DNA from 2 places in the Paenibacillus motobuensis genome. Region 1 is predicted to be linked to the other one. Evidence: a T-box and tRNA genes for the amino acid it is inferred to sense, from the RefSeq annotation. Region 1 holds a T-box; the other holds one or more tRNA genes.
What was found. The T-box of region 1 lies ahead of ABD014_RS14850 (valine--tRNA ligase). A T-box ahead of a tRNA ligase gene usually reads a tRNA of that ligase, here a tRNA-Val.

Region 1 (10,938 bases):
GCGGGGGTACGGAAGAAGTACTTGTTGCAAACCGAACCTTTACTCGAGCGCAAGAGCTGGCTAGTAAGTTCGACGGAACGCCATGCACGATGCAGGAGGCGATGCGGCGATTATCTGAAGTGGATATTCTGATTAGCTCTACTGGAGCAGAAGGATATGTGCTTACTTCAGCGCAGGTAACCAAGAGCATGGAGCTCCGTCCGGATCGTCCGTTGTTCATTATTGATATTGCTGTACCGCGTGATATCGAGCCGTCGATTGCCGAGCTTCCGAATGTGTTCCTCTATGACATTGATGATCTGGAAGGGATCGTTGAGAGTAATATGGAAATGCGCCGCGGGGAGGCTATCATTATCGAGCGGATGATTGAAGAGGAGATTGCTGCATTTACCAGTTGGTTGCAGACTTTGGGTGTTCAGCCGGTTATTCGAGCCTTACAGGAGAAATCGTCTGCGATTCATGCAAGCACATTGGACAGCTTGTTCAATAAGCTGCCTGACTTGGATGAACGGGAGCGTAAAGTTATTACCCGTCTAACAAAGAGCATCGTTAATCAGATGATGCATGATCCAATTAAACGGATCAAGGAAATGAGCGGGGAAGAGAATGGTCTGGCGGCGCTGGATATGTTCACCAAGATATTTGCTCTGGAGGAGCAGCTTGAAGAGCAGAGCGCATCTATGGAGACGCCGGCAGTCGAGGCCCCGGTCCCGGAACCAATAACAGTTAGCTTGGAAGTTAGTCCGGATAAGGTGCCTGTTCCGATGATGAAGGCTTCGGTCTAAACATTTTATATATATTAAGTGAATGTTTAAAAGGGGGACTTTTTAAATAACCTCTTAAAGAATGCTTTGCCCTGAGGCCACTGCTTTGATTCTAATTGCCACCGCACCATTTGCAGGCAGGAGAGTTAGGCGGAACGGCAGCGGGGCTTGTTTTTTATCGAAAAAGATTTACAGGCTGATTCTTCGAAAGCAAAAGCTCGATGGCAAAATACGACAGGGTAGGGTATCCTATACTCATTATCATATTTTACGCTACGAGTTCAAGAAAACTGAACTCGATTATTGGTTCTCTTATCCAAAGTGGACTCGGGAGTGGTTGTTGGATGGCGCATTATATCCCTATCATGCTTGATCTTCAAGGCCGCAAATGCATTCTGGTGGGTGGGGGTCTTGTTGCAGAACGGAAGGTGGCGACACTACAGCTCGCTGGAGCTGAGATTCTGATCGTCAGCCCGAGGCTTACATCCAAGCTTCAGCAAGCTTGGGAACAGGGGCAGATTGCCTGGAACGAGCGCTGCTATGAGCAAGGTGACTTGCAGGGAGCTTTTATGGTCTTTGCCGTAACAGATCAGCCGTTTGTCAACGATCAGATTGTCGCTGAGGCTCATAAGTTGGGGATTATGGTTAACCACTCTGGGGAGGGCGCGCAGGGATCATTTATTACGCCTAGCTCTTTTAGGCGAGGAGAACTAATCGTTGCCGTATCTACTTCCGGTGCAGCGCCAGAGGCAGCCAAGAGAGTAAGCGCCGAGATCGAGGAGCAGTTCGGGGATGAGTATGAGGAATATATCCGTTTTTTGTCATGGGCCAGACTGGTGATTAAGAAGCGAGTACAGGATATCTCGCGAAGGAAGCTGTTATTCAAGAAATTGGCTGCGATCGATGTTTTGAAGGAAATACGGACCGGTGAGTTCTCACTAAGCAGTGAGGACGAACTGTTATCTTGGATAAATGTTCAGCAGGAGGAGTAAGGAATGACGAAGCGTACGATAGTTGTCGGAACAAGACAGAGCCAATTAGCTCTAACCCAGACGGGACAGGTTATTGATGCCCTGGAGAAGCTCTGTGCGGAGCATGGGCTCCCGTTCAAGTTTGAAATTCGCAAGATCGTGACGAAGGGCGACCGTATTCTAGATGTGACTCTGTCCAAAGTAGGCGGTAAAGGCTTGTTTGTCAAAGAGATCGAGCAGGCTATGCTCGACAAGGAGATTGACCTTGCTGTACATAGCATGAAGGATATGCCTTCCGAGCTTCCAGAGGGGCTCATTAATGGAGCCATTCCGCAGCGGGTTGAACCCAGGGATGCGTTAATCTCCAAAGAGGGGCTCTCCTTGGAGGAACTACCGCATGGCGCTAAGGTAGGTACGAGCAGCCTGCGTCGTTCCAGTCAGCTTCGTGCGAAGCGACCTGACTTACAGCTGGAATCGATTCGTGGAAATATTGATTCCCGTCTGCGCAAGCTGGAGACAGAAGGTTTCGACGCGATTATTCTAGCAGCGGCCGGGCTCAAGCGGATGGGTTGGGAAGATCGAATTTCTTCACTGTTGCCGGTTGATGTCTGTCTTCCGGCAGTTGGACAAGGGGCTCTTGGACTAGAGTGCCGTGAAGATGATGCTGAGCTCAAGATCCTGCTGTCTTTGTATAACGATCACATTACTTCGCTTACCGTTACTGCGGAGCGGCGCTTCCTCGCTGTATTGAACGGCGGCTGCCAGGTTCCGATTGGGGCCTTTGCGGTGTGGAACGGAGCTGCTGACGGAGTGGCGGCTGGATCGGGTACAGGATTGATGACTTTGACCGGAATGGTCGGTGCACCTGACGGAAGCCTGATCCTGAAAGAAAGCCTTACCGGAGACAACCCGATCCAGCTTGGGGAGGATGTAGCACAGAAATTGATTCTACAAGGTGCAGATCGAATATTGGCCGGGGCCAGGGAGTGATGGAGGAATGGCTGGAGCAGGTAAAGTATATTTAGTTGGCGCAGGCCCAGGTGATGCGAGCTTAATTACACTGAAGGGGCTGGAGTGCCTGGAGAAAGCGGACGTAGTCGTATATGATCGGCTGGCGAATCCGAGCCTCTTGACGCGGACGAAGCGCGGCACCGAGAAGATTTATGTAGGCAAGACAGTGAACCGACACACGATGAAGCAGGAAGAGATTAATCAACTGCTTGTTGATCTCGCGTTGTCAGGCAAGATTGTGGTCCGTCTCAAGGGTGGAGATCCGACGATCTTTGGTCGCGTCGGTGAAGAGGCCGGTCTGCTGCGGCAGCACAAGATTCCGTATGAGATCGTTCCGGGTATAACCGCAGCGATTGCTGTCCCAGCTTATGCTGGTATTCCCGTTACCCATCGAGATATTGCTTCATCCTTATCGATCATTACCGGACATGAGAGTCAAGACAAGCTGGATCTATCGATTGATTGGGCCAAGTTGACCCAGGCTACGGGTACACTCGTCTTTATGATGGGATTAGCCAAAATCGGCCATATCGCTACGCAGCTAATCAAACATGGCAGGCCGCCGGAGACACCGGTTGCTCTTATTCGCTGGGGGACCCGCGCGGAGCAGGCCGTATTGATCGGCACGCTGGAAGATATCGAACAGAAGGTACTCGCCGCAAAATTCGAATCACCTGCTGTGATCGTCGTCGGCGAGGCGGTCCGGCAGCGCGAGCTGCTGAAGTGGGCCGAGGATATGCCTCTCTTCGGCGCGAGATTTCTGGTGACCCGTTCCCGTTCCCAAGCAAGCGAATTAGTGAAGCAGATCGAAGAGTTGGGCGGAGAAACCTATGAATTTCCGGTCATTGAGACGGTGATGCTTAATTCGGAATATTTAAATGCGACGTCTAAGGCCCTAGAGGATTTGGATCAGTATGATTGGGTGTTTTTCACGAGCGTCAATGGGGTAGAGTATTTCTTCAGGCATCTGGACAGACTTGGAAAAGACATTCGCGCACTGCACGCCGCCCGCATTGCCGCGGTTGGTCCAGCGACCAAGGAAGCGCTGCGCCATTACGGAATTGCTGCTGAGGAGCTACCTAGCCATTTTCAGGCTGAAGGTTTGTTCGAAGCTTTTGATCAGCAATTGCTGGCCGGTCAGAAAGTGCTTCTTCCCCGTGGCAACCTGGCTCGGGCCTGGCTGGCTGAGGTGCTTCAGGACAGAGGACTCAGCGTGACGGATGCGGTTATGTACGAGACCGTACCGACCGGGGATGAAGACGATGAATTGCTTAAGCTGCTGGAGCAGGGCGGAATTCATGCTGTTACCTTCACCAGTTCGTCGACGGTGACCAATTTCCTGTCGGCTCTGAGCAGGATGGGAATAGCTGATCCTGTTCAGGCGCTTGCAGGTGCAGCAATTTGCTGTATCGGTCCAGTTACTGCGAAGACGGCAGAGCAAGCTGGATTGAACGTGGCGGTAATCGCTGAGGAGTCTACGATTCCAAGCCTGGTGGCTGGACTATGTACCTGGAAGCAAGCGCAAAATTCAACACGACCGTTAACCTACTTATAGAATTAGGAGGAATTATATATGGCTTTTCCAATTGTAAGACATCGCCGTTTGCGCCAAACTGCGGGCATTCGTGGCCTAGTGCGTGAGACGGTATTAACTGTGGATGATTTCATTCAACCGATCTTTGTCGTTCCTGGCAATGGGATTAAGAATGAAATAACTTCGATGCCCGGGGTATATCAATTTTCGTTGGATACGTTGGAACAAGAAATTAAGGAGATTGCCGAACTGGGAATCAGTGCAGTATTGCTATTCGGTATACCGGAGTCCAAGGACAGTGTAGGCTCGGGAGCTTACGCCGAGGACGGCATCGTGCAGCAGGCTACACGCAAGATCAAATCGCTGTATCCGGATCTGCTCGTTGTGGCTGACACTTGCTTATGCGAGTTCACAGATCATGGGCATTGCGGCATGGTGCATACCTATGAGCGCGACGGGCATGTGTGCGGCGATGTGCTGAATGATGAATCGCTGGAATTGTTGGTTCGCACGGCGGTCTCCCAAGCGGAGGCAGGAGCGGACATTATCGCTCCATCTAACATGATGGACGGCTATGTCGCAGCGATCCGTGCAGGGTTGGATGAAGCAGGTTTCAGCCAGGTGCCGATTATGGCATATTCCGTGAAATATGCTTCTGCATTCTACGGACCATTCCGTGAGGCAGCTGATTCGGCTCCGCAGTTCGGAGACCGCAAGACATATCAGATGGACCCGGCCAATGTTCGCGAAGCACTGCGTGAAGCCGAGTCTGATGTGCTAGAGGGTGCCGATATGCTGATGGTGAAGCCGGCTCTGGCCTTCCTCGATGTGCTTCGTGTCGTTCGCGATCAATTCGATCTGCCACTTGTCGCTTACAATGTCAGCGGTGAATACTCCCTTGTTAAAGCTGCTGCGATGCAGGGCTGGATCAACGAACGCGCAATTGTAACGGAAATGCTGCTTGGCATGAAGCGGGCTGGCGCGGATATCATCATTACGTATTTTGCCAAGGATGCTGCGAGCTGGCTGCGTGAAGGCAAATAATTGATTCCAATAGATTCTACCGAACAAGGTGAGGAGTGAAGCTGCAATGAATGAAAAGCTCGGACGCAAGCAGGATGGACGTTCCTATACGGCTTTTGAGGAAGCAAAGCAATATTTGCCTGGAGGTGTGAATAGTCCAGTGCGGGCTTACAAGTCCGTCGGATTAACACCGATTTATGCGGAGCACGCCTCCGGTTCAAGAGTATATGATATCGACGGCAACAGCTACATCGACTATGTGGGTTCCTGGGGACCACTCATTATGGGCCATGCTCATCCTGAAGTGGTAAAGGCGCTCCAAGAGGCTGCTGCCAAGGGGACAAGCTTCGGCATGCCTACTTTGCTAGAGACTGAGATGGCAAAGCTGGTCGTAGAGCGCGTACCATCCATCGATATCGTACGGATGGTTAACTCAGGTACGGAAGCGACGATGAGCGCTATCCGGCTAGCTCGGGGATATACAGGCAGAAGCAAGATTTTGAAATTTGAAGGCTCTTATCACGGTCATGCGGATAGTCTACTGATCAAGGCTGGCTCCGGAGTTGCGACATTAGGCCTCCCGGACAGTCCTGGCGTTCCCGAAGGGGTTGCTTCTAACACGATCGCTGTACCTTACAATGATCTGGAATCGGTTGAGCTGGCATTCAAGCGCTTTGGCGAAGAGATTGCTGGTGTCATTGTTGAGCCGGTAGCCGGTAATATGGGCGTTGTACCGCCACAGCCAGGCTTCCTTGAAGGTCTGCGTCGTTTGACTACAGAATATGGCAGCGTGCTTATTTTCGATGAAGTCATGACCGGATTCCGCGTAGGCTTGAACTGCGCACAAGGTCGCTTCGGCATCACACCGGATTTGACCTGTCTGGGTAAAGTCATCGGAGGCGGCTTGCCTGTCGGGGCATATGGCGGTAAGAAGGAGATCATGGAACAGATTGCTCCGTCTGGTCCTATTTATCAAGCGGGAACATTGAGCGGTAATCCGCTGGCAATGACTGCTGGCTTCACGACTTTATCTCTCTTGACTCCAGAAGTATATGATCGTCTTGAGAACTTGTCAGCCAAATTGGAGGCAGGCTTTACGGCAAATGTGAAGGAGCGTGGACTCCCTTGCACGATCAACCGTGTTGGTTCAATGATGTGTCCTTTCCTGACCGACCAGACAGTTGTCAACTTTGAGACGGCTAAGACCAGTGACCTGGGCCTATTCCGCCGCTACTTCGCGGCGCTGTCTGAGGAAGGAATTAATGTTGCGCCATCTCAATTTGAAGGCATGTTCATCTCGGGCGTGCATACAGATGAAGATATCGAGCTGACCATTGAAGCGCATCGCAATGCGCTGAGACGACTGTGAGTCTGAAGTCGGCAGGGCAGAGGCGGGGTGAATGGCTGGAGCTGATGCCTGGCAGGCTGCCAGTGCCGGAGAATGGCGGACGATATGAAGCGGTTATGGCCTGGCTGCACGATGAACTAGCAGCGCCGCCCAAGCTATTGAAGACGCTTGAAGCTGAGGGCGGCATCAAGCTGGCGGGGGATCGCCTCCGTCTGCTTTTGTTCCCGCCGAAGCAATCTTCTTTTGAGCCAATGGGCACTCCTCCGGAGATCTTGTATGAGGATGACTTTTGTCTCGTCGTACATAAGTCTACGGGGATTAAGGTTCATCCGGACGGAGAAAGCCGCGAACCTACACTGGCGAACCGAGTATCTGCTATTTATGCGGAACGTGGAGAGAAGGCCGCCCCGCTCCATATTCATCGGCTGGATGAATATACGTCCGGTCCTGTGCTGTACGCGAAGAATGCTTATGCACAGCTTAAGCTTGATGCGGCGATGGCACGGAAAGAGATCTCTAGGGTATATGTTGCGCTAGTACAAGGGATAGTAAGTCCTGCGCTTAGAATCATTGATGAGCCGATTGGGCGGGACCGGCACCATAATCAGCGCCGCCGTGTCTCTCCTTCCGGGCAAAGAGCGGTTACGCATGTTGAACTGGTGGAGACGCTGAATCAGGCGAGCATAGTCCGATTGACACTGGAGACCGGAAGAACGCATCAAATCCGCGTTCATTTAAGTTATGCCGGGCATCCTCTACTTGGAGATGCTCTATATGGAGGCAGCACGAAGCTACTTCCCTACCAAGCGCTGCATGGCGAGAGTCTAATCTTTGCCCATCCGCTTACAAGAGAATTGATTCGAGTAGATGATCCTTGGCCTCAGGAGTGGCTTCGATTGCGAGAGCAGTTGGCCTTGTCCTAGTTATATATTGATCTGAAAGAGCATGCCGAAATAGAAGGCATGCTCTTCTTTTTTTAGCATATAGATAGAATGAGCGAAGATTTGGACCATCCATCTTTATGTACGTGTTCAAAAAGGACTTTTTGAACAACCTCTTAAGGGGATGTGGGTCATATTCGGATTTGCTAAAAAAGGAGGTAGTGTTCTTGGTTGATCATTCCTACGGCCTGCGTTTTGATGTTTACGAGCGCGTCCATCTATCCGAAGATGTGATCGGCATCGAGGAACTGGAGGAGATTGAACTTTTTCCGAAAATCCAAGTATATCCCGGTGATGAATATGCGGCTCTGCGCGGTCATTTACTGTTGTCAGGCCTTTATCGCGGTGAGGGAGAGAGTCGGGAGCTGGAGCATTGGATCCCTGTTGAGATTACGGTTCCACTCAGTCGGGTTAACAAGCTAGAGGAGATTACGGTGGAAATCGAAAATTTCGACGTAGATTTGCTTAGCGCTCGCAGCTTGAATATTACGGGAGTTCTATCTTTGCAGGGAATTGAGACGGCCACTATGCGTTCAGACGCGGAAGAATGGATGGACAGGGAGTATGTAGCCGCGCATGAACCGGTTCTCGGAGCGGAAGAAGTGGAGGAGGTTCAGTCCCAGCAGGACAATTACTCGTATCAGTTGCCTAAAGTTTCGGTAGATCATTCATATGTTGTACAGGAAGCTTTCTCATCCGAACAGCAGGACGGGGCCCGTGAGCAGCACGAAGAACAGAATGAGGAGACGTTATCATGGCTTGACTCAGCTCCGTTATTGACACCGACATTTACGGCGGACAAGGGGCTTAATGAAGTGGAGCGTCCGTTGGAGACTGCGGAGTGGGAAGAGGCAGAGGAGCCTGATTCGACAGTATGGTCTGAAGATCAAGAGCAAGTGAATGCCCATTCCGAACGAGCGGATGAGGCGGAAGCTGTATTGAAGACAGACAGCTATGCAGAGGCTGAAGTGGAGGATGTTACCGCAGAGGTTGAAGATGCAGAGGCTGTAGAAGTATTTGAGGAAAGTGTTGAACAAGAGAAGGAAGAAGGAGCGCATGCTCAGGAAGGGAAGAAGGAGCTGAAGGTTGCCTTTGGCAGCAAGAAGCACGATAGCAAGGATCGCGATGAAGGCTTTGGCATCAGCAAGCTGATAAACAATCGTCCAGATAAGGATAATGGTGTAGATTACTTCGAGGAAGCTATTGTCATCCCTGATCAGGAAGAAGGAGAAGAGGTCCGTTGGAAGAGCCTGTTCCTGGGCAATACAGAGGATCAAACTCCGTTCCGTAAGGTTCGCCTCGTGATCGTGCAGCGGGAAGAGACGCTGGATGATATTGCGGAGCGCTACCAGCTTAGCACGCGCGAACTGCAGCTGTATAACCGTCTGTCCGAGCATAATCTGGCTGAAGGACAAGTGTTATATATCCCTTGATATTATATTGAAGCTCCGCAATGCACAGGCAGGTGAAGGAGCGTCTGCAGGACTATTCAGAGGACCGTTAAGGTTCAATCTGGATGGTCCTTTTTGCTTCAGCCAACTTTTAAGTGGGCTTGTGCGTTTGTCATATTGACTCACAGCCTCATCCACGTTATGATAATATAGATTTTACAAAGATATGCTATTTCTTATTTTCTAAGACACATATTTGTTATCAAAATAAGATTTTCTGAACACACTAAATGTAAAGACTTGGAACGGGAAGAGTAGGAAGTGAGCCCTTCAGAGAGCGGAGTTGTGTCGCTGGAAGATTCCGCAGGATACTGCTATCCGAAGTCGCCCGGGAGTCGTCCGTTTGAACTGGTGATGTCTCACCATTAGAGCGGGCCGGTTGCAGCCGTTATCTGTATAAGTGTCGCAAGCGACAAGCCATGCTTGACTGAATCGCCAGGCGGATGCCAGGCATCTTGCGAAACAAAGGTGGTACCGCGAAAGATAAAGCCTTTCGTCCTTTGAGACGAGAGGCTTTTTGTGTTTTCTGCCGTCGCGAATAATTACAGGCTTCTTGAACTTGTTGGCCTGAATTCGCCTAGGCTACGTTGAATTGTAATGGAGGTTGAAGCAAAAATGACAGAAAACCAAGCACCACAAACAATGGCAGAAATGCCAACGACTTATGATCCGAAAGCCGCGGAGAATAAATGGTATCGTTACTGGATGGAGAATGAGTTCTTTAAAGCGGGCATGCGGCCTGAAGCCGAGCCTTTTACGATCGTAATTCCACCACCTAACGTAACGGGTATGCTGCATATTGGACATGCGCTTGACTTCACGCTGCAGGATATATTGATCCGTACCAAGCGGATGCAGGGCTATGATGCCTTATGGCTGCCAGGCTCGGACCATGCGGGAATCGCGACTCAGACCAAAGTGGAGCAGAAGCTGCGTGAGCAAGGGATAAGCCGATATGACCTGGGCCGTGAGAAGTTCCTTGAGAAAGTGTGGGAATGGAAGGAGCAGTATGCCAATACGATCCATGAACAATGGGCCAAAATGGGTCTGTCGCTTGACTATTCCCGCGAGCGGTTTACGCTTGATGAGGGTCTGTCTCAGGCTGTTCGCGAAGTATTCGTGAAGCTGTATGAGAAGGGTCTGATTTATAAAGGCAGATATATCATCAACTGGGACCCAGTTGCTCGTACGGCCTTGTCCGATATTGAAGTGGAGTACAAGGAAGTTAACGGACACTTGTATCATCTTCAATATCCGCTTAAGGATGGGGACGGGTATATTACAGTTGCCACGACACGTCCGGAGACGATGCTCGGTGATACAGCTGTCGCTGTTCATCCTAAGGATGAGCGCTATAGCCATTTGATCGGCAAATCGCTTGTTCTGCCAATTGTGGACCGAGAAATTCCGATCATCGCTGATGAATATGTCGACAAGGAATTCGGTAGCGGTGCAGTTAAGATCACCCCGGCTCATGACCCGAATGACTTCGAGGTAGGGCAACGCCATGATCTGCCGCAGATTATCGTCATGGACGAGAGCGGTAAGATGAACGATGCGGCTGGCAAGTATGTGGGCCTGGATCGCAGTGAATGCCGCAAGCAGATCGTGAAAGATTTACAGGATATGGGCGTATTGATTAGAATTGAGGATCACCTGCATCAGGTAGGCCATAGTGAACGGACCGGGGCAGTTATAGAGCCTTATTTGTCCCTGCAATGGTTCGTCAAAATGAAGCCGCTCGCTGAGGCTGCAATTGCAGAGCAAAACTCGGGCAAAGGTGTAGAATTCGTTCCAGAACGGTTCGAGAAGACCTACCTGCACTGGATCGAGAATGTTCGCGACTGGTGTATTTCTAGACAATTATGGTGGGGACATCGTATTCCGGCCTGGTA
Region 2 (10,938 bases), on a different contig from region 1:
TTTTTAATGGTATTAACTGACAAAGTTTCAAAGGCTGGATGGTGATACGAGTGATTGCCGATTTCATGGCCAGCGGCCAACTCTTTCTTGACGAGTTCAGGATAACGCTTGACACGTTCGCCAACGACGAAGAAGGTCGCCTTCGCATCATATTTCTCCAGCAGCTCGAGAATTTTCGGCGTCAGCTTCGCATCCGGGCCGTCGTCGAAAGTCAGGGCAATAAATTTGTCCTGGGTAGGGACCTCCCATACGATGTCACCTCGCGACTCATAGTAAGCTCTGTCTTTGGGCACAGAGCGGGCTTCCGCTGAACCAGGAAGATGAACTAATGCCGCGGACAAGATGAGCAGCAAGAGCAGTTTGGGCTTTAGCATGTTCGTAAAGTTCCTCCCTCTACATTTTTCACAGGATCTTATCACACAGGACAGGTGTGGCATTCAATTATTTTGGATGATTTCTTGAAAAAATATCCCTAATCTTAAGCGAGGTCCGCTAAAAGGAGGATTCACGATGAGTTATACCTCTCCAAATTGGAGTCGGTCTGTGTTGTTAACGATCGATACGCAAAATGATTTTACGTTGCCAGAAGCAGTGGCAATGGTTCCAGGAACCTTTGAAGTATTGCCAAAAATAGAGCAGATGCTTGCCGTTTACCGAGCGCTGACCATGCCGATTATACATGTCGTCCGTCTGTATCAAGAGGATGGGTCCAATGTAGATCTATGCCGAAGAGAGTCGATTGAGAAGGGACTGCAAGTCGTTGCCCCGGAGACAGAGGGAGCGGAGCTGGTCCATTCGATTCGCCCGCTCAATTATAGCGGGCTGGATTCCAGACGACTGCTTAATGGAGAGTTTCAGGCGGTTGGAGACCAGGAGTGGATCCTGTACAAGCCACGTTGGGGCGCATTTTATAGCACTTCACTTGAGCATTTTCTCAGGGAACGAGGAATTGACACGATTCTTTTTACAGGCTGTAATTTCCCAAATTGTCCGAGAACCTCCATGTATGAAGCCAGTGAACGAGATTTCCGCGTTGTTATGATAGCTGACGCGATGTCCCAGGTGTATAAGAAGGGAATGAAGGAGATGAGGAATATCGGCGTACATGTATGCAGCTTGGCCGAAGCAGTAAGTGAAGTGGAACAGACATTAGGGAGGTAAGTGATCCAGGATGATTCTGGATATAAAAAACACACCGTATCAAAGAACTCTTGTTGCGATGATACGGTGTGACAAGAGGCATATATGGAAAGATCGAGTGAAGAGGATATAAATTAGTGGGCTGCCTGACTGACCCGTTCTTCCAGCGTTTCACCCGAATCTACATGACCTGTATTGATCGCTTCCCACAGATAGATCGAGGCGATGGAGCCATAAGGCTCCCACATATGTGCAACCTGCTGCAGGTATTTGCGGTCTGACCGTTCTTCCATATTATGCAGCCATCTTGCGGCACGCTGCAGCCCGGCATCTCCAATAGAGACAATATTCTCACGCCCGAGGCCGAAGATCAGGAACATTTCCGCCGTCCATTTGCCAATCCCTTTGATCGAGACGAGCTTGGCTGTGGCATCTTCATCATTTAGCTCCTGAAGTCGCTCCAGGTCGACATCTCCGGATAGTACCTTATCACATAGATCACGGATATATGCGACTTTGGCGGTAGAGAGTCCGGCGGCACGAAGATCTTCATCGCTCTGCGCTGAGAGGGCAGCCGGGGACAATTCCCCGGCCAGTTCAATCACCCGACTGCGGATCGATGCGGCCGCTTTGACGGAAATCTGCTGACTGATGATCGATCGTGCTATAGAGGCAAAATGCGGTTCCTGGGTGTTAGTTTTTACCTCGCCAATCAGAGCAATCAAAGTTCCCATACGGGAATCAGCTGCTGATAGCGATTTGACTCGCGGGTCATCGGCATGTATATGGAATGCGATTGAGCTCATTCGTATAACATCCTCTCAATTTTAATGATCCGAATTATTGGTCATCGTCTTCAAGCATCGCAATATATTTCTCGATCAAACTGTCCAACTCCTGCTGAATTTCATTTTGCTGTGTCTGAAGGTTGGATAGTTGATCTGCATCGTAAGCCGTTTCCGGTTCCAGCATAGCTGCGTGGATCAATTTCAACGTCTGTTCTAAATCGGCGATATCACGCTCCATCTTCTGAATCGTGGCTGGATTAGGTGTTGCTGAAGTTTGCGTCGGTTTGGCCAGTTGCTTTGATTGCTGTGGTTTTGCTGTCGAACTCGGAATTGAGCTAATGGCCTTTGCTTCATCATGTTCAGGAGTAGAAGGAGAGTCGACGACCATAGATTTTCTTCTTTCCAGCTCACTCCTGTAGTCCTCAAAGTTCCCAAGCGTCACGGTCATTTGTCCGTTCTCAAGCGCCCATACCTGCCTTGCAATCTTGTTAATAAAATATCGGTCATGGGACACGGCCAGAACAGTACCAGGGAACTCTTCCAGAGCATCTTCCAACGCTTCCCGTGAGTCGATATCAAGATGGTTCGTCGGTTCATCGAGCAGCAGCAGGTTAGGCTTACGGTACATCAGTATAGTCAACCGCAGCCGCGTCCATTCTCCTCCGGAGAGATTGCAAACTTTCTTGAAGACATCGGCTCCGTAGAAGAGGAAGCGAGCCAGTTGGTTTCTGGCCTCACCGGTCTCCATTCCGATCTCGGAGCGGAAGTATTCCAGTACGGTCAGATTCAGATCTGACGGAGCGGATTCTTGGGCTAAATAACCTGTCTCGGTTCTTGAACCCAGGCGAATCTCACCTGTATCAGTAGCAGCCATGCCCAAAACACATTTAAGTAAAGTGCTCTTGCCCGAACCATTTCCGCCGATGAGCGCCGCTGTCTCCCCATAGCGGAGCGTATGCGTTATTTCGCTGTATAACTGCCGGTCACCGATGGATTTACCGACTCCGGTTAATACGAGAGCATCCTTGCCGGAACGGTCGGATTGCTGCAACTGCAGATCAATGCGTTTACGTTCCAGAACGGGCCTCTTCAGCTTGACCATCCGGTCCAACGCCTTCTGCATCGAAGCGGCCCGTCGGTGGAAGCCAGGATTTGGCGGATTGGAGCGGTTGCCCCACTCAATTAACTGCTTGATCGCTTCCTTCATCTTCTGGATTTTCTTCTGCTGCTCCTGGTACTCTGCGAACTGCTGAAGCAGTCTTGTTTCTTTCTCTTCCTTATACTTGCTATAGTTGCAATGATAAGTGAAGGCTTCACCATCTTCAATCTCAATGATCTTGGTGGCAACCGCATCGAGAAAATAACGGTCGTGCGAAGTGATGATGGCTGTACCGCTATAAGTGCCAAGGAATGATTCCAACCATTCGATCGCAGCCATATCCAGATGGTTGGTAGGCTCATCGAGCAGCAGAATATCCGGACTTTGCAGCAAGATTACGGCTAGGCCCACCTTGGTCTTCTCGCCGCCAGATAAGGTAGAGAAGGGGCGGTGATATTGCTCCACCGGAATACCAAGGCCACCGGCCACGCGATCGATTGAAGCTTCAATCTCGTAACCTCCGCCACGTTCGAACTCTTCCTGCATATGGCCATATTGTCTTAGCAATGCCTCCAGCATAGTGGGATTCGTGGCTGTATCTGAGGCGGACATCTCGGCTTCCAGCCGCTGCATTTCTTCTTTTACTTCCAACAAGTTATGAAAAGCGGACTGAAGTACATGGTAGACCGTCTCGCCATTCCCGTAATCCGGGATTTGTGCCAAGGCGCCGATCCGGGCATTTCTACGAATAGCCAGCGTGCCTTGGTCCGGCGTATCACTCCCGGAGATCAACTTCATCAGCGTTGTCTTGCCGCTTCCGTTCCGGCCAATCAAGCCGACTTTCTCGCCTTCTTTGATCTCAAATGATACATCGATTAGTACCAGTTCGGCACCGTAATATTTTTGAATATTTTGACTTTGAATCATCATGATTAAGTTCTCCTTCGACCTATGCCGCTGCTGCCTGTTACCTGTCGAAGACAAAAGAAGGCTGCAGGAAAAACCTGCAGCCTTCTTAGAAACACACACGTATTACAAGTCCGTGAGGTTAAGGGAGGAGCGGCATTTCGCAATTTGTAATGGATATCGAGTTTCTAAAAATGGACAGACGTATCCCGTTGCGAAATGCTTCATGAACAATGCCAAAAACTGCCATCGGCAGCAGGCTCACTCGATTCCATGCAAATTTACGATCCACTCTCCCCACCTCCTTCAAAAACATAATTATTGTAAGTATATGATGGGGGAATGGAAAAATCAAGTAGTGAATTAAAGGCCCAAACTATGCCTCATCTTTATATAAAAAAATCACCTAATAAAGGTGATTAAATAGGATTAGCTTTAAGTTCTCTAAGAATTAAAAGAGCACCAATACCATACACAATAGCTATTGCTAAAGGTACAAGAGTGAATGCCTGATCAACAAGGAATCCACCTAAGATTAGGGAGGAAAAACAGGCGCCTAAAGTAACAAATAAATAAGCTTTGCTCTTATAAACCCACATGTAAGGAAGAAAATGAGAGCCTGCAAGTAAACCGATGGTGAAGGGAAGGTATTCAGGTATGTTCATATACACAATTATAAATACTGGTATGTAAAAAGCTTGGGGAGCTGCCACTATTCCTCCTAAAGTACCTACGGGGTTGCTGGTGGTGAATAAATTAACACCAAGAATTTTACTAATTAGAATTCCAATAGGAAAAATGGCACCTAGGCCAAATATCCAAATTAAACGCACAGCTTCTATTGGAACAACTAAGGGCATAAGGGTGAAAATTAAAAAGACAATTACGCCAGACAGCAAAATGGGGTACCCTTTTTTTGCTTCAAAAATGATTTCCTTTTGTAATTCCTCGAGTGTTTTACTCATAAAATGCACTCCTATAAGTTTAGTAATCTATAACATAGCAAAAATTTACTCGATTTACCATGGTGAATTAGGAAATGAAGACCATAATTCAATGAAAAATACGAAAATAAAACTTTAACAAAATAGGCAGAAGGCCATCAATCATTATTTTGTGGGAAAGATATTGCATTCTCAGCATCTACACTGTTCGTATCAAATTCGTATAATGGCATCAATCGGCACCAAGATATAGATTTATTTTTGTACTAGAAAAACCCTTGAAGCTTAACGCCTCAAGGGTTTCCTCATGATGATCTGTAGTGGGCTCGAACCACTGACCCCTACCCTGTCAAGATAGTGCTCTCCCAGCTGAGCTAACAGATCATATTATAAGTGAAGACAAAATTTATCTTATCAGGAAGGGCCAATTATGTCAAACTTTTTTATATGAATAATGAAGCAATGTTCTACAATTTCCAACCAGAATAAGCATCAGCGACTAATGGGCATTGAAGAAGACCAGACCCTAAAGAACAAGTAAATCCATCCGGTGTCATCGCGCCGGATTTTTTATTTTCAGCAGAATGTCCTACGTATTGGAATAGTCACTTCAGTTCACTAATTATACGATCTCCATTTATTGGAGATTATGAAGATAGGACTATAATCTGAATGGGGGTATCACAAAAAATGAAATTCGATCAAATGGGATTTAGGTTTCGTTGGGGTAAAGTACTTATGATGCTCATGTTGACCGTAACTATGCTGTTGGCTATGACGGGCTGTGGCCTGTCGGCCAGCCAGAAGACGATGGATAGACAAGCCAAGGCTCCATGGTGGTCTAGCCCTTCTATATCTAATGGTGTCTACGCTCCAGCTGTCCAGAAAGAGGTATACTCCAAGGAACCCTGACTTGGAACGGCTTACTCATCTTCCCATCTACGGGAATACCCTTTCTTAGTGACATAGAACATCGGGACAATCAGAAGAACAGAAATGATAATCGCCGCACCAATCGTTAGTCCGTACATCGGTTTATCAGCTCCTTCTCTCCATGTATTACCCCAACTATACATTAGAATTAATTTTTTGTATAATGATGCAAGTTTTTATTTTTAATGTACATTATATAAATTCATGACAATGGGAGGGATAGGAATGGCTGCTGTAATTGTACCCGTGAAGACTGAAGAACAGTTGGAAGAAGCCTGCAATATTCGAAAAGAAGTATTCGTGCAGGAGCAGAAGGTTCCGGAGGAGCTTGAAATCGATGAATATGATGTGATTGGACCGGATGCCCACCACATTCTTATCGAGGTTGACGGAGTATATGCTGCTACAGGCCGTCTAATATACTACAAGGATAATGCGGCAAAAATGCAGCGGATCGCTGTCCGCAAAGACTTCCGTTCACAAGGAATTGGCAAGGTGCTGCTGCTTGCTATGGAGGAGCTGGCTCGTGAGCTGGGATTGACGAAATCTGTGCTGGATGCACAGTGTCAAGCAGAAGCCTTCTATCAGAAGCTTGGCTATGTGACGACTTCTACGGAGACGTTCCTTGATGCGAACATACCTCATGTCAGAATGGAGAAATCGCTGGAGCTCTAATTCTCATACATTCCGCAATTTGGGACAAACTATACACATCCCTCTCAGGGGAGCCCTGTGAAGGGAAACAATGAAGAGGAGATGTGATAGTCAGATGGAAATGAATACACGTGAGACCTTTATCGCAGTCCAGAAAAATGGAGACGGTGATCTTACCGCGTTCAAAACCTCCAACGGCCGGGTTCTTGATTATGAACAGGCGTTACAGGAAGTGAAAGCCGGAGCTATTGCAGGGGTCAATGTATTCAAAGGAAGGGACGGAGAAATGTACATTCGTGGAGATGCGGATGGCGACCCGACCAACAATTTGGACGCATTGCCAAGGTTCGAATAAATCAAATTCCACAATGAAACGATGACAGCCGCAGGCACCTTACCTGCGGCTGCTTATATTTATAAAGAATAGATCTCATGTTGACGCAGAAATTGCATAGGACCTGTTTTGCCAACGTAGTTCTCCATATCATCCGCATAATGCATCAGATAGATCATTTGCTGAATGTCCTCAGGCAGGCTTCGCAGTTCATCCAGCGTCGTATGAACCGCCCCAGGCGAGATAAACTGTACTTCATGCAGAATGGTACGGCAGCCCCGCTCGCGAACAAGCTTCATTAATAACTCTGGTTGAAAAGTCATATCCGCACTGTAGAAAATTTCTTGATTAATATATAGCGAATAACTATCTTTTCCGGGAATATGCGGAGTTTGAATCAATTCAACAGTTAGATTTGGTGACAGAGGACAGGGAACTCCTTCTATCAACGTATGAACCTCAAAGGCATCCTCCAGCGAAGAGATTCCTTCCTGAGTTAATCCACCTTTAAGTGTATTTTCCCATAGAGGTTGAACTAGCTTCTCACTAATATATAGGACCGGCTTACGCTTGTATTGAAATTTCATCCGAAAGGCGAATTCCTCCAGGCCGCCGACATGATCTCCATGGATGTGGGTGATCAGAATCGCATTGATCTCATCCGGTGTCTTACCTATTTGATGTAGGGACATGGGGGCGGTAATTCCGCAATCGATCAGCAGTGTGAAATCTTCAGTACTGAGAAGCGCATTATTGTTGAAATATTGCTTGGCAAAGGCACCGCCTGTTCCTAGCATTTGCAAGCTTAATGACATATTTATTCACCTCTTCATTTTGATGCTGCAGTACTTATTAATATATCATTTTCCAATACTGGCCCGAAATTATTTCAAAAAAAATAATAACCTTTCATGAAAACAGCGCAACTTGGTTCATTTTTTGGAGTATAAATTTACATCAACATGAATCTTATGGAGGTTATCATTTATGAAATGGAGAAGAGTTGCAATACTCGTTACTATATTCTCCCTGATGGGAGGTTCATTGCTATTCGCTGATTCGGCTTCCCAGAAAGTCCGTCTGCTGATGAATGGCCGTGAGCTTGATGATGGCAGTTATATCATTGATGGTAAGACATATATTCCTCTTCGTGAACTTGAAGGGTTGATTTATTATGATGACTCTACGAAGACGGTATATTATTATAAACCGAATGTACATATCTCTCTGATCCAATCGTCCGATGGCAAAGTCTTCGGTGATATCAACAAGAGTGGGAAGCTGAAGTTCAATGTATTCACGCAGGTCGACAATTTAAAGACGGATATATCGGCAGTTAGGGTATCTATCACTTCTCCAGACGGCAACACAACTGTAATTCAGACGAGTGATATTCCTAATAATAAGGATAATTTCTGGTTCCGGACTGAGGATTTTAATTATGATTTCAAGAATGCTGGGAAATATAAAATTGGCTTCTACATGAAATCAGCAGGTGGGGGGGAATTCACCTTAGTCTCAGAAAAGAACGTTAATGTGCTCAAATAACATGCCCCAGTAATCTAAATTGACCTGTCCGCTGTAAAGTGTTACGATACCACAAGGTTGATAACTTTAAACTAAAAGCGAGGTATTTCGAATGAGCGAGCATAATCACGAGCACGGCGAAGCATGCGGCTGCGGACATGATCATGATCATGACCACGAGCATGAAGAGTTCGTGTTGACTCTAACCGATGAGAATGGAAAAGACGTGGACATGGTTCTCGTTGAGACATTTGACGTAGGCGAGAAGCTGTATGCATTGCTGCTTGAACGCAACAATCCGGGAGCCGACGGCATCATTCTGCGTATGGAAGAAGAGAATGAAGAAATGGTGCTGTACAATATCGAGGACGAAGATGAGTGGAATCAAGTAGAGGAAGCTTACAATCAGCTCGTATCCGAATTGGACGAAGCATAAATTTTTCGATAAATAAGAGTTGTCTTTGGCATTTATTTTGCCTGGGCAGCTCTTTTTTTGAATAAAAAAAGGACCTTGAAGACTGTATATACAGCCTTCAAGTCCTGTCTCAAGTTTTTATTAGAAGATCGGATCAGCTTCGACGATAACTTTAACGTTCTTGATGTAACGGTCTTCAGGTCCTTTTACAGGTAATCCGACCGAGACATGATCCTGAATATAATCGATATTGTCCTGGGAGATCACCTCACCAGGCAAGAGGATCGGTATTCCAGGAGGATAGACATATATGAATTCGGCAATAATTCGGCCAGCTGACTCCGCGAACGGAACCACCTCGGTATCAGCATAGAAGGCGTCACGAGGAATAAGCGATAATTGCGGAATTTCCGGTATTTTAACGATCAGTTCGTTGGCATTGCCTTCTTTATAATACAAACTGGACAGCTCGCGAAGAGCGGTTAGTAACGTATTCACCGTCTCCTGATTATCTCCAGGCGTGATCAGACACAGAATATTGTACATATCGCTGAGCTCGACTTCGATCTTGTAATGTTCTCTGAGCCAGTTCTCCGTCTCGTAGCCGGTAATGCCCAAATGGCGCACATGAATCGTCACCTTGGTAGGATCGAGATCGTAGGTGGCTTCGCTGCCAAGAATTTCACGACCGAAGCTATACAGGCCGTCAATGTCGTTCACGCCGCGGCGAACATAATCAGCTAATCGAATCGATTCCTCGGCCAAATCATGACCATGAAGAGCCAGAGTTCTTCGTGCAGTGTCCAGTGAGGCCAGCAGCACGTAAGAAGTTGAGGTCGTCGTCAGCATACTCATAATCGTCTGGACACGCTGAGGATTCACATAGCCATTCTTCGTATTCAGATTGAGCACAGAGCTCTGGGTCATTGAACCGCCCAGCTTGTGAACGCTGGTTGCAGCCATATCCGCTCCAGCTTGCATCGCAGACATAGGCAGATCTTCATGAAAATGAATATGAACGCCATGCGCTTCATCCACGAGTACGGGAACATGATAGCTATGAGCCAGGTCTACAATTTCCTTCAGATGAGCACAGACCCCATAGTAGGTCGGGTTGATAACCAATACCGCCTTGGCGTCAGGGTGCTTCTGCAGCGCTCTGCGTACCGAAGAAGTCGTAATTCCGTGATCGATTCCGAGATTGGCATCCTGAGCCGGGGATACGAAGACAGGCTTCGCTCCGGAGAAAATAATCGCCGACATGATCGATTTATGGATGTTCCTTGGTACGATAATCTTATCCCCAGGAGAGCAAACAGACAAAATCATAGTCATGATAGCTCCACTGGTTCCTTGCACCGAGAAAAAGGTATAATCCGCCCCAAAGGCATCGGCAGCAAGGTTTTGGGCTTCTTCAATTACGCCCGACGGCTGATGGAGGTCATCAAGCGGGGCGATATTGATCAAGTCAATAGACAGAGCATTATCGCCAATAAAATCATGAAACTCTTTATCCATACCCTGGCCTTTCTTATGTCCGGGAATATGGAATTGTACAGGGTTAGTGGCCGCGTGCTGCTTAAGTGCAGTAAATAACGGCGTACGTTGATGATCCATTTAGTCGTCTTCCGCCTTTCTTAAAAAATTAACAAGCTTGAGTATAGCAAAAAGCGACCGGAATGCAAGAAAAGATTCAGTCGCATGATGAATTCTGTTATTTCTGCAGGTAAAAGGCAGCCAAAAATTGGGCAAACTGATATCAATGAAGAAGGGGAGATCATCTTCCCAGGGAGGGGTGAGCAGATGAAACTGACATCAAAGCTTGTTAACAAATCGTTGTTAACTCCGACCTTTGTGTGTCTGTGGATTATTATGTTTCTGGTCGAGTTCGTCAAAGGTTCTTTGCTGGTATCGGTGCTGCCGGTTTATATGGGAGATGTGCTGAAGCTTAGCGCTTTCCTGATCGGACTATCCTTCTCACTCCAGTATATCGGGGACAACCTGTTTCGAAGCCCGGCGGGCTGGCTCGTAGAACGGCTCGGGTTCCGTATGACGATGGCGGTTGGACTATTGATCACACTAGGAGCGGTGCTGATCCTCAGCTTCATTAAGACCGTAGGCTTTATTGTGCTTGGCTGCGCATTGCTTGGCATTGGAACGGCGCCTTTATGGCCCTGTGTAATGATGGGAATCTCCGC

Region 2: it has a tRNA-Val gene. The T-box ahead of ABD014_RS14850 (valine--tRNA ligase) is inferred to sense a tRNA for this amino acid. The anticodon was not compared.

The regions. Positions count from the first base shown of each region.
Region 1 covers NZ_BAAACX010000013.1:29,154-40,091, reverse strand. Annotated here, with positions in the region: gene hemA (glutamyl-tRNA reductase) at 1-785, shown strand, start outside; gene ABD014_RS14885 (precorrin-2 dehydrogenase/sirohydrochlorin ferrochelatase family protein) at 1,109-1,756, shown strand; gene hemC (hydroxymethylbilane synthase) at 1,760-2,725, shown strand; gene cobA (uroporphyrinogen-III C-methyltransferase) at 2,733-4,301, shown strand; gene hemB (porphobilinogen synthase) at 4,320-5,324, shown strand; gene hemL (glutamate-1-semialdehyde 2,1-aminomutase) at 5,371-6,672, shown strand; gene ABD014_RS14860 (RluA family pseudouridine synthase) at 6,669-7,574, shown strand; gene ABD014_RS14855 (LysM peptidoglycan-binding domain-containing protein) at 7,760-9,025, shown strand; T-box leader at 9,276-9,547, shown strand; gene ABD014_RS14850 (valine--tRNA ligase) at 9,659-10,938, shown strand, end outside.
Region 2 covers NZ_BAAACX010000028.1:114,108-125,045, forward strand. Annotated here, with positions in the region: gene ABD014_RS24430 (polysaccharide deacetylase family protein) at 1-374, opposite strand, end outside; gene ABD014_RS24435 (cysteine hydrolase family protein) at 511-1,161, shown strand; gene ABD014_RS24440 (DNA-3-methyladenine glycosylase family protein) at 1,275-1,946, opposite strand; gene abc-f (ribosomal protection-like ABC-F family protein) at 1,981-3,957, opposite strand; gene ABD014_RS24450 (RAxF-45 family protein) at 4,076-4,225, opposite strand; gene ABD014_RS24455 (DUF7010 family protein) at 4,353-4,898, opposite strand; tRNA gene ABD014_RS24460 (tRNA-Val) at 5,189-5,261, opposite strand; gene ABD014_RS24465 (hypothetical protein) at 5,568-5,789, shown strand; gene ABD014_RS24470 (GNAT family N-acetyltransferase) at 6,036-6,485, shown strand; gene ABD014_RS24475 (DUF3892 domain-containing protein) at 6,580-6,819, shown strand; gene ABD014_RS24480 (MBL fold metallo-hydrolase) at 6,879-7,613, opposite strand; gene ABD014_RS24485 (stalk domain-containing protein) at 7,786-8,346, shown strand; gene ABD014_RS24490 (DUF1292 domain-containing protein) at 8,438-8,761, shown strand; gene ABD014_RS24495 (aminotransferase class I/II-fold pyridoxal phosphate-dependent enzyme) at 8,882-10,357, opposite strand; gene ABD014_RS24500 (MFS transporter) at 10,520-10,938, shown strand, end outside.